Regions from separate parts of the Marinobacter sp. AL4B genome, predicted to be linked through region 1. Evidence: riboswitches for the same ligand, from Rfam matches in the RefSeq annotation. Region 1 holds a riboswitch; the other holds the start of a gene.
The links. A riboswitch is a leader RNA that binds a small molecule or an ion and turns the genes downstream of it on or off. The one in region 1 is predicted to bind thiamine pyrophosphate.

Region 1 (4,427 bases):
TCACGGCCATCGAAACGCGGGTGGGTCAGCCAGAGCTTGTCCATGCGGAAGAAGCCCTGGAAGACGGTTTCGCGTTTTTCGATTTTGACGTTGTTGGCTGTGAACTGGAACGGTTGTGGCATCGGTTCTTCCGGTTTGATAATCGGTTTTGAACGATAGCCGTTATTGTGGGGATGCTGCAAGTTACGGCCGAAGCCTCAGCGTTAAACAGAAGTTTAATTGGGCCGGGGTGGTGGGGCGGTTCAGAAATTTGCGGAGCCAGGGACGGCGGAGCAGAAGCGCCCAAGGATGGCTCGAGCGTTTTCTGAACCGCCCCACCACCCCGGCTCACATCTCCCAACCAACAGGCTGGGAGGTGTGAAGTACGAAAGTCAGACTTTGTCGTAAAGCTTAGAGCCAGACTCGACAAACTCGCGGGATTTTTCCTGCATGCCTGCGTCGATGGCACTCACCTCATCCATGCCCTGCTCTGCTGCGTAATCCCTTACTTCCTGTGAGATTTTCATGGAACAGAACTTAGGCCCGCACATCGAACAGAAGTGGGCCACTTTGGCAGAGTCTTTCGGCAAGGTTTCGTCGTGGAACTCCCGCGCCGTGTCCGGATCCAACGCCAGGTTGAACTGGTCTTCCCAGCGGAACTCGAACCGAGCTTTGGACAGCGCGTTATCACGAATCTGTGCGCCCGGGTGGCCCTTCGCCAAATCGGCTGCGTGGGCAGCGATTTTGTAGGTGATGATGCCGGTTTTCACATCATCCTTGTTGGGCAAGCCCAAGTGTTCTTTTGGTGTGACGTAGCAGAGCATGGCACAACCGAACCAGCCGATCATTGCCGCGCCAATGCCCGAAGTGATGTGATCGTAACCCGGAGCAATGTCTGTGGTCAGAGGACCGAGGGTATAGAACGGCGCTTCGTCACAGCATTCCAGCTGCTTGTCCATATTCTCTTTAATCAAATGCATGGGCACGTGACCGGGGCCTTCGATCATGCATTGAACATCGTGTTTCCAGGCGATTTTGGTGAGCTCACCCAAGGTTTCCAGCTCACCGAACTGGGCTTCGTCGTTGGCATCCGCAATGGAGCCAGGGCGGAGGCCGTCACCGAGGCTGAAGGACACATCGTAGGCCTTCATGATTTCGCAGATGTCTTCGAAGTGTTCGTACAAGAAACTTTCTTTGTGATGCGCCAGGCACCACTTCGCCATGATAGAGCCGCCACGAGAGACGATACCTGTGGTACGTTTGGCAGTCAGAGGTACGTGGTGCAGCCGCACGCCCGCGTGAATGGTAAAGTAATCCACGCCCTGCTCTGCCTGTTCAATCAACGTATCTCGAAAGATTTCCCACGTCAGGTCTTCGGCAACGCCGCCTACTTTCTCAAGCGCCTGATAGATCGGCACGGTGCCAATGGGAACCGGCGAGTTTCGGATGATCCACTCGCGAGTTTCGTGGATATTCTTACCGGTGGACAAGTCCATCACAGTGTCTGAGCCCCAGCGAATACCCCAAGTGAGTTTCTCGACTTCTTCTTCGATGGACGAAGTAACCGCAGAGTTGCCGATGTTGCCGTTAATCTTCACCAGAAAATTCCGACCGATGATCATCGGCTCAGTTTCCGGGTGGTTAATGTTCGCAGGGATGATCGCACGCCCTCTTGCGACTTCGTCACGCACGAATTCGGGGGTAATCTCCGCGGGCAGGCTGGCACCGAATGATTGGCCCGGATGCTGATCATCAGCCAATCCCTGTTCACGAGCCTCTTGCAGTTTCATGTTCTCCCGAATGGCGATGTATTCCATCTCGGGAGTGATGACGCCTTGGCGAGCATAATGCATCTGGGTGACGTTTTTGCCGGGCTTCGCTTTGAACGGTTTGCGCTCGTCCATGAACCGAAGCGGATCTAACAATGGGTCTTTCATGCGGCGGAGGGTGAATTCGGAGGTGTAGCCGTCCAGCGGTTCTACATCGCCACGTTCGGCAATCCAATTGGCGCGAACCGGTGCTAAACCTTTACGCAAATCAATTTTTGCATCTGGATCGGTGTAGGGGCCTGACGTGTCATACACCAGCACCGGCGGATTTTTCTCGCCGCCCAGCTCGGTAGGGGTGTCGGCCACCGTAATTTCCCGCATTGGCACCCGAATGTCGGCTCGGCTACCCTGCACGTAGATTTTTCGTGAGCTTGGTAATGGTTTGATTGCTGCCGAATCCACTTTTGCGGAGTCGCTGAGGTATGCTGGTATGTCCGTCATGTCTGCTCCCAGTAACATCTGAGGTGTCAGGTCGCGCATGACGGAACACTGCCCAAACGCCCTTTTAGGCAATTTGGCACTGATCGTGCAATCTTAATCCCTACGCCGGTATTATCCGGATCAGGTCGCGGGTTCTGCGTTGCAATCTCAGCCGATCGCCGGTTTGTGGCGATTCAGCACCCCGTCAAGACGCGAATATAGAATTCGTTGCTCACACAATGTGTGAGCATCTCAAGTGTAGAGACGAGCCACATTATTGTCCATAATGTGCCACCGATACTTTTGGCCATACTGTCGCATTAGCTTTCGACACGATGGCCTTCCGATCCTTGTATCCAGATCACGGATGCCCGGAGACAGTTTGTCAGGAGATACAATGAAAAAACGCTTACTTCCAGGACTGATCACCCTGCTTGCAGCTCAGCCTGCATTTTCTCTGGATTTGATGGAGACTTACGAAAAGGCGCTGTCTTACGACTCCGGCATTGCTTCGGCCATGGCAAGGTTTCAATCCCAGCAAGCCGCCAGTGACGTAAGCAAGAGCACACTACTGCCTCAGATCGGCGCCTTTGCCGAAGCCAATCACGTCGATTTCGACGCAGATAATGGCCCTGGCGATAGCTATAAGTCTCTGAACTACGGCGTTCAACTTACCCAGCCTATTTTCCGGGCAGATAACTGGTTCCGCTACGACGCAAGTCAGTTCCAGACCGACGCCGCACAAGCCCAATACAACCTGGCACAGCAGCAACTGATTCTTGATGTGGCCACAGCTTACTTCAACGTATTGCGCGCCCAAGATACGGTGACCACCGCTCAAGCCACCGAAGCGGCCATCCAGCGCCAGTTCGAGCAAGCCCAAGAACGCTATGACGTGGGCCTGATTGCCATTACCGAGGTCTATGAAGGCCGCGCCAGCTATGATGACAGCAAGAGCCTGCGTATCGCGGCTGAAAACCAGCTGAACGTAGCCCGAGAGCAGCTTGCCCGCCTGACCGGCGAATATGCCGTCGATCTGGAAAATCTGCGGGAAAACTTCCCGTTAGGCCGACCGAACCCGATGGACCCGGCATCTTGGGAAGCCACGGCACTGGATCAAAATTGGTCTATCCAGGCAGCCATATATCAACTGAACGCCAGCGAAGCCAATCTGAAAGTTGCGAAATCCGGCCACATGCCGACACTTGATCTGGTGGCTTCCTACGGTGAAACCGAGTTTGAAAACGCGAAGACGCCGCAGCAAGAAGGTACCCAGGGCGTCATCGGACTCCAACTCAACGTACCGCTTTACATGGGTGGCGGAACTCAAGCCGGTGTTCGCCAACAACGCTCTCTGGTTACCGTTGCCGAGCAGGATCTGAACACGGTTCGCCGGGATGTTCAGGTGAATACTCGCAGTTTGTTCCTGACAGTCAACAACAACGTGGAAACCGCTTCTGCGCTTGAGCAGACCATCATCTCCCGCCGCAGCGCTCTGGATGCAACGCGCGCCGGATACGATGTGGGTACACGGAACATTGTGGAAGTTCTGGATGCCGAGCGGGCGTTCTACGTGGCGCTTCGGGATTACGCTAATGCCCGTTACGACTACGTGATCAACTCTCTGCAGTTAAAGCAGACCGCCGGTACACTTAGCCCTCAGGACCTGATCGAGCTAAACAACTGGCTCAGCGAAGGTGCCCGCGGTATTGAAGCGATGGCAAACGACGGCAAAACTCTGGAAGACCCCACCGAGTAATTCCCGCCGGTTTTGCAAAGACACCCGGGCCGCAATTAGGCCCGGGTGCTATACCCTTTCGATGATCCCTTCGACCACTTTATCCAGCGCGCCCCGGTTATTGTTCACCACCGCCAGCGCTCGTTCGCCGTACGCTTTGCAATCCTGTGCATCGGACATTAATCGACTGACGGCTTGGGCCAGATCCTGGCACCCCTCAACCATTTGCACGCCCTGATCAGCAATCAAACGGTCATAAATGGTTTCGAAATTGAAAACGTGAGGCCCGGAAAATACCGGCATGCCCCAGGCGGCAGGTTCCAGCGGATTGTGCCCCCCGCGCTCAATCAAAGAGCCCCCGACAAAAGCAATATCACTGGCGCCATACAGGGTCATCAACTCGCCCATGGTGTCCCCAAGATAAACCTGAGCCTGCTGAGGATTCTCGCTAAGTGAGCGAC
Region 2 (4,427 bases), on a different contig from region 1:
TGCGGATAACTCATCTATCAAGCAATTCCGTGGTGTGGTGGAGACTCAGCATTCCATCTTTTCAGCCATGTCAGTCATCAACGACATTTCTCTGTGCCAGCAGTGGATCTACAACTGCCAGAAAGCGCGTTACCATCACACAAACGACGGCGAAAAGTTTCTTTGGATGATGTTCGATGGCGTTTGGCCTGCTTCCGATCGCGACCTGGTTATGAAGTCTTCGTTTGAACAAACAAAAGTAGATGGGCCTGTCACCGTCCAATCTATTGGTCGTCCGCAAGCAGCTCCGGAGCAATCCGACTACGTTCGCATTCCGATGCTGAACAATAGCTTTTACATCGAACCACTTGCAGACGGCTGGACGCGTATTACCTTTACAACGCAGGTAGATCCTGGCGGATTGGTTCCTGCGTGGATTGCGAACATGGTAGCGACTGATGCGCCCATTCGGACTTTGGAGGGCCTTCAGAAAATGATGAACAAGGAACCGTTCAAACACTACAGCGAGGAAAACGTACCGACAGGACTCGTTGAGAAGCACAACCTGCGCTTCTCAACGCTGGGTTCTTAAAAGAGCCAGCCTGCTTATGTGTTATTACCCTTCGCCTGACTGGCTTCGGCCACTTGGGCGGGGGCATCACAATTCAGGAAGCTGGAACTCTGCAACCATTCCTGATCCGGGTAATAGGTAAACACCAACTGCCCACCCTTCAGATTATCCACGACTGAACGAATCACTTTTCTGTCTACCGCAGGACAGCCGTGGCTGCGACCAATCCGTCCATAGTCTGCTACCCAGTCTGGGCTAACGTAATCTGCGCCATGAATCACAATGGCTCGCTGACGGGCCAGATCGTTCACTCCCGGCTCTAATCCATCTAACCGCAATGCGTAACCGTGGGTTCCGCTGTAGCTTTCGTTGCCCTTAAACAGGCCGATACTGGATTGGTGGCTACCTTCGATATTTGAGAAGGCGTTGGCTTCGACGTTTCCGGAGTTCTTTCCATGGGCCACTAGGTCTCTAAGCAACAAATCTCCCTTGCTCAAATCGAAGATCCACATACGCTCCGCACTGGATGGCAGCGAAAAATCAATGACCGCCAGCCGCTCGGGCATAGCAACGCCGTTGTTAACCGCGCACTGGGTTGCTTTAAACGCCGCACCTAACACCTCTGCGCTCAAGTAGGGTGCGGAGCCTGCTAATTTATCGAGCAGTTCTTCATCAAAAGATGAAGCATTCGTTTGTACGGAAAACGACACAAGAAATGCCAGGCCCGACAGCAATGTCAAAGGGCGTCGTTTTGTGTGCAAAGACATACGCACATTACCTCAAGGGTTTAAATAGTTGTGTAGCTGACTGAAAAGGTGCCTCATTCTATCAGCGAAATTTGAGACTTTCGTCTTTCCGTACATTTTTTAACCTTTAGCCTACAAACACCTCGCATTTGTCCTACCACCGCGCCATGGTAGAATCGCGCTAACTCAACGGGGTGCCCTCTATCTAGAAAGGGCTGAGACCACACCCGCGGAACCTGACACGGATAATGCCGGCGAAGGAATTGAGTCGCACTGAACACAGTGCCTCCCGCGGCATGGCTCCCCCAATATAGGATGCCGCATATGCTATATCGCTTATCCCTTTTGTTGTTGGCCATCACTTTACCGCTGGCCACACGCTCTGCCGACCGCCCTGAATTGAACGTGTACACCCATCCGTCATTCGCGGCTGAATGGGGCCCCGGGCCCGGTGTCAAAGATGCCTTCGAGAAGCAATGTGATTGCACACTCAATTACACCGTACTGAACAGCGGCGGTGATATTTTGCAGAGGCTAAGATTGGAAGGTACTTCAACCCCGGCCGATGTGGTGTTGGGCCTGGATACCGCAACCATGGAAACCGCCCTTCAGACCGGCCTCATCGGTGAGCACAAGCGCTCTTTGGACGCGCTGGCTTTACCGATCGAGTGGGATGATGCGCATTTCATCCCTTATGACTGGGGTTACTTTGCGTTTGTGTACGACACCCAGCAGCTGCCAAAGCCCCCGACCAGTTTCGAGGAACTGATTAGCTCACCCGATGAGCTGAAAATCATTATTCAGGACCCGCGCACCAGCACCCCAGGGCTCGGCCTGTTGTTGTGGATGCATTCGGTCTACGGCGACAAAGCTCCGGCCAAATGGGAACAACTTAATGACAAAGTTTTGGCCACCACACAAAGCTGGAGTGATGGCTACTTCTCGCTGTTTATGAGTGGCGAAGCACCGATGATTCTTTCGTACAGCACTTCACCCGCCTATCACATGGCGGTTGATAAAACCGACCGTTACCAAGCGGTTCAATTTGAAGAAGGTCACTACCTGCAAGTTGAGGTGGCCGCGCTGATCGAATCGTCCCAACAAAAAGCCTTGGCACGCAAATTTTTGGATTTCATGCTAACTCCTGAATTTCAAAAGCACATCCCCCTTAAGAACGTGATGTACCCCGCCATCGACCTGGGGGACGACCTACCCGGCGTTTTCGACCGACTGATTACCCCTGAGCACACGTTCTTCCTGCCCCCTGCCGATGTTGCCGAGCAACGGCGCCAGCTCGTAAACGACTGGCTGGATGCGATGACTCGATAATTCCATGCGCTCTACACCGATGAAAGCACCATTAGACCACCCGGGATGGCAGCTTATCCCGGGCCAACTCATTGGGATGGCCTTATTGTTACTGGTCGCCCTTGGCCTTGGCAGTATGCTGATAACCGCCGGAGGTCTAGACCTCTCCACGGTGTTTAACAGCCGGTATTTAAGAGGGGTGGTGTGGTTCACCGTCTGGCAGGCGACACTATCAGTTTTAGTCAGTTTGGCATTGGCACTGCCCATCTCCCGCGCCTTGGCACGATACCGACGCTTCCCAGGCCGCTCGGCATTACTTCGAGTGATGGAGCTCAGCTTGGTGCTACCCACCATCGTTGCCGTGTCAGGCATTATTGGCATGTATGGTCGTCAAGGCTGGGTTACCGGTTTGTTGACCGAATGGTTTCCCGGAAACGGCTGGAACCTTTACGGGCTGAATGGCATTCTGCTGGCCCACATATTCTTTAATGCGCCTCTTGCAGCCCGCGTGATGCTGCAATCATTAGAAGCGGTGCCCCCATCGCGCCTTCGGATTGCCTCCCAACTCGGGCTTCGCGGCTGGTGGCTGTGGCGTTCGGTTGAATGGCCGGCCCTGCGCCCTGTTTTACCGGGGCTGAGCGCTCTGGTCTTTACCTTATGTTTCACCAGCTTTGCCATCATCATGACTCTCGGGGGTGGACCTGCTGCAACGACACTGGAAGTGGCGATTTATCAGGCGCTGCGTTTCGAATTCGACTTCCCGCAAGCGGCGGTTTTAGCGGTCATTCAATTATTGATTTGTGGTAGCTTGTGGTGGCTGGTGTTCCGCCAGCGTTTGGAAACTTCTCTCCTTCCCAATCGGCAGCTGTCTCACAGGGTTCCGCTAAAGCCTTGGCCAACACAGGCGGTGTTGTCTGGCATTCTACTACTGGCGTTCAGCCTTTTCTTGTTGCTGCCCTTGTTGGCCATTAGCATCCGTGGCTTGCCGGCGTTGCTTACTCTGAATACCGGCGCTTCCATCTATGAACAACTATTACCCGCAACCGGGCGCAGCTTGCTAATTGCGCTGCCCGCTGGCCTTGGCTCCGTTGCCGCATCTTTAATGATTCTGGCTTCGGCCAACAAAACGACTAACCCGATATTAAAAGCCATCCCTACGACCACCGGCTACCTGCCGTTGATTGTGCCACCCATCGTACTTGGTACCGGGCTATTCCTCCTGCTTCGCCCAAGCTTGGATAACCATGCGCAGGGATGGGTGCTGGTTGCTTTAATCAACAGCTTGATGGCCCTGCCCTTCGTTATTCAGGTACTTCGCGGCCCGTTGAACAGCCTAGATAGCCACTCTCTTCGAGTTGCAGATCAGCTGGGCATTTTGGGTTGGTACCGCTGGCGTCGGATTTTTTGGCCCTTGCTACGCCGCCCGATGGCGTTAGGGCTGGCCTATGGCATCGCGCTTTCGGTGGGGGATTTCGGCGTAATTGCGTTATTTGGAAGTCCTGGGCAACCGACATTGCCTGTTCTGCTTTACCAACAATTGAGCAGTTACCAGGTGTCGGCCGCAGCAGGTACCGGCCTTTGGTTGCTGGTGTTACTGGTGTCCATTTTCGGGCTTTTGTCTGCCATTGGCCGACCGCCCGCGCACCAACGAGAAGCCATTTTTCCCGAAACCACCTTGGAGCCCGAGCATGCTTGATGTCGAACACTTGAGTTTTCGCTACCCAGGGCAAATTAAGGGCTGGGAATACCACTTCTCGCTGTCTCCCGGACATTGCGTGGCAATTCACGGCGCCAGTGGAAGCGGCAAAACCACGCTGTTGAAT

Region 2: it holds a riboswitch for thiamine pyrophosphate, as region 1 does, so the genes downstream of both, thiB (thiamine ABC transporter substrate binding subunit) here and thiC (phosphomethylpyrimidine synthase ThiC) in region 1, are expected to answer to the same signal.

What each region holds. Positions count from the first base shown of each region.
Region 1 covers NZ_JAILWZ010000007.1:36,392-40,818, forward strand. The annotation lists gene K5L82_RS00290 (NUDIX domain-containing protein) at 1-122, opposite strand, end outside; gene thiC (phosphomethylpyrimidine synthase ThiC) at 372-2,249, opposite strand; TPP riboswitch at 2,330-2,443, opposite strand; gene K5L82_RS00300 (TolC family outer membrane protein) at 2,626-3,987, shown strand; gene waaA (lipid IV(A) 3-deoxy-D-manno-octulosonic acid transferase) at 4,036-4,427, opposite strand, start outside.
Region 2 covers NZ_JAILWZ010000009.1:50,847-55,273, forward strand. The annotation lists gene K5L82_RS00815 (START domain-containing protein) at 1-571, shown strand, start outside; gene K5L82_RS00820 (murein L,D-transpeptidase catalytic domain family protein) at 586-1,311, opposite strand; TPP riboswitch at 1,477-1,576, shown strand; gene thiB (thiamine ABC transporter substrate binding subunit) at 1,621-2,625, shown strand; gene thiP (thiamine/thiamine pyrophosphate ABC transporter permease) at 2,630-4,300, shown strand; gene K5L82_RS00835 (ATP-binding cassette domain-containing protein) at 4,293-4,427, shown strand, end outside.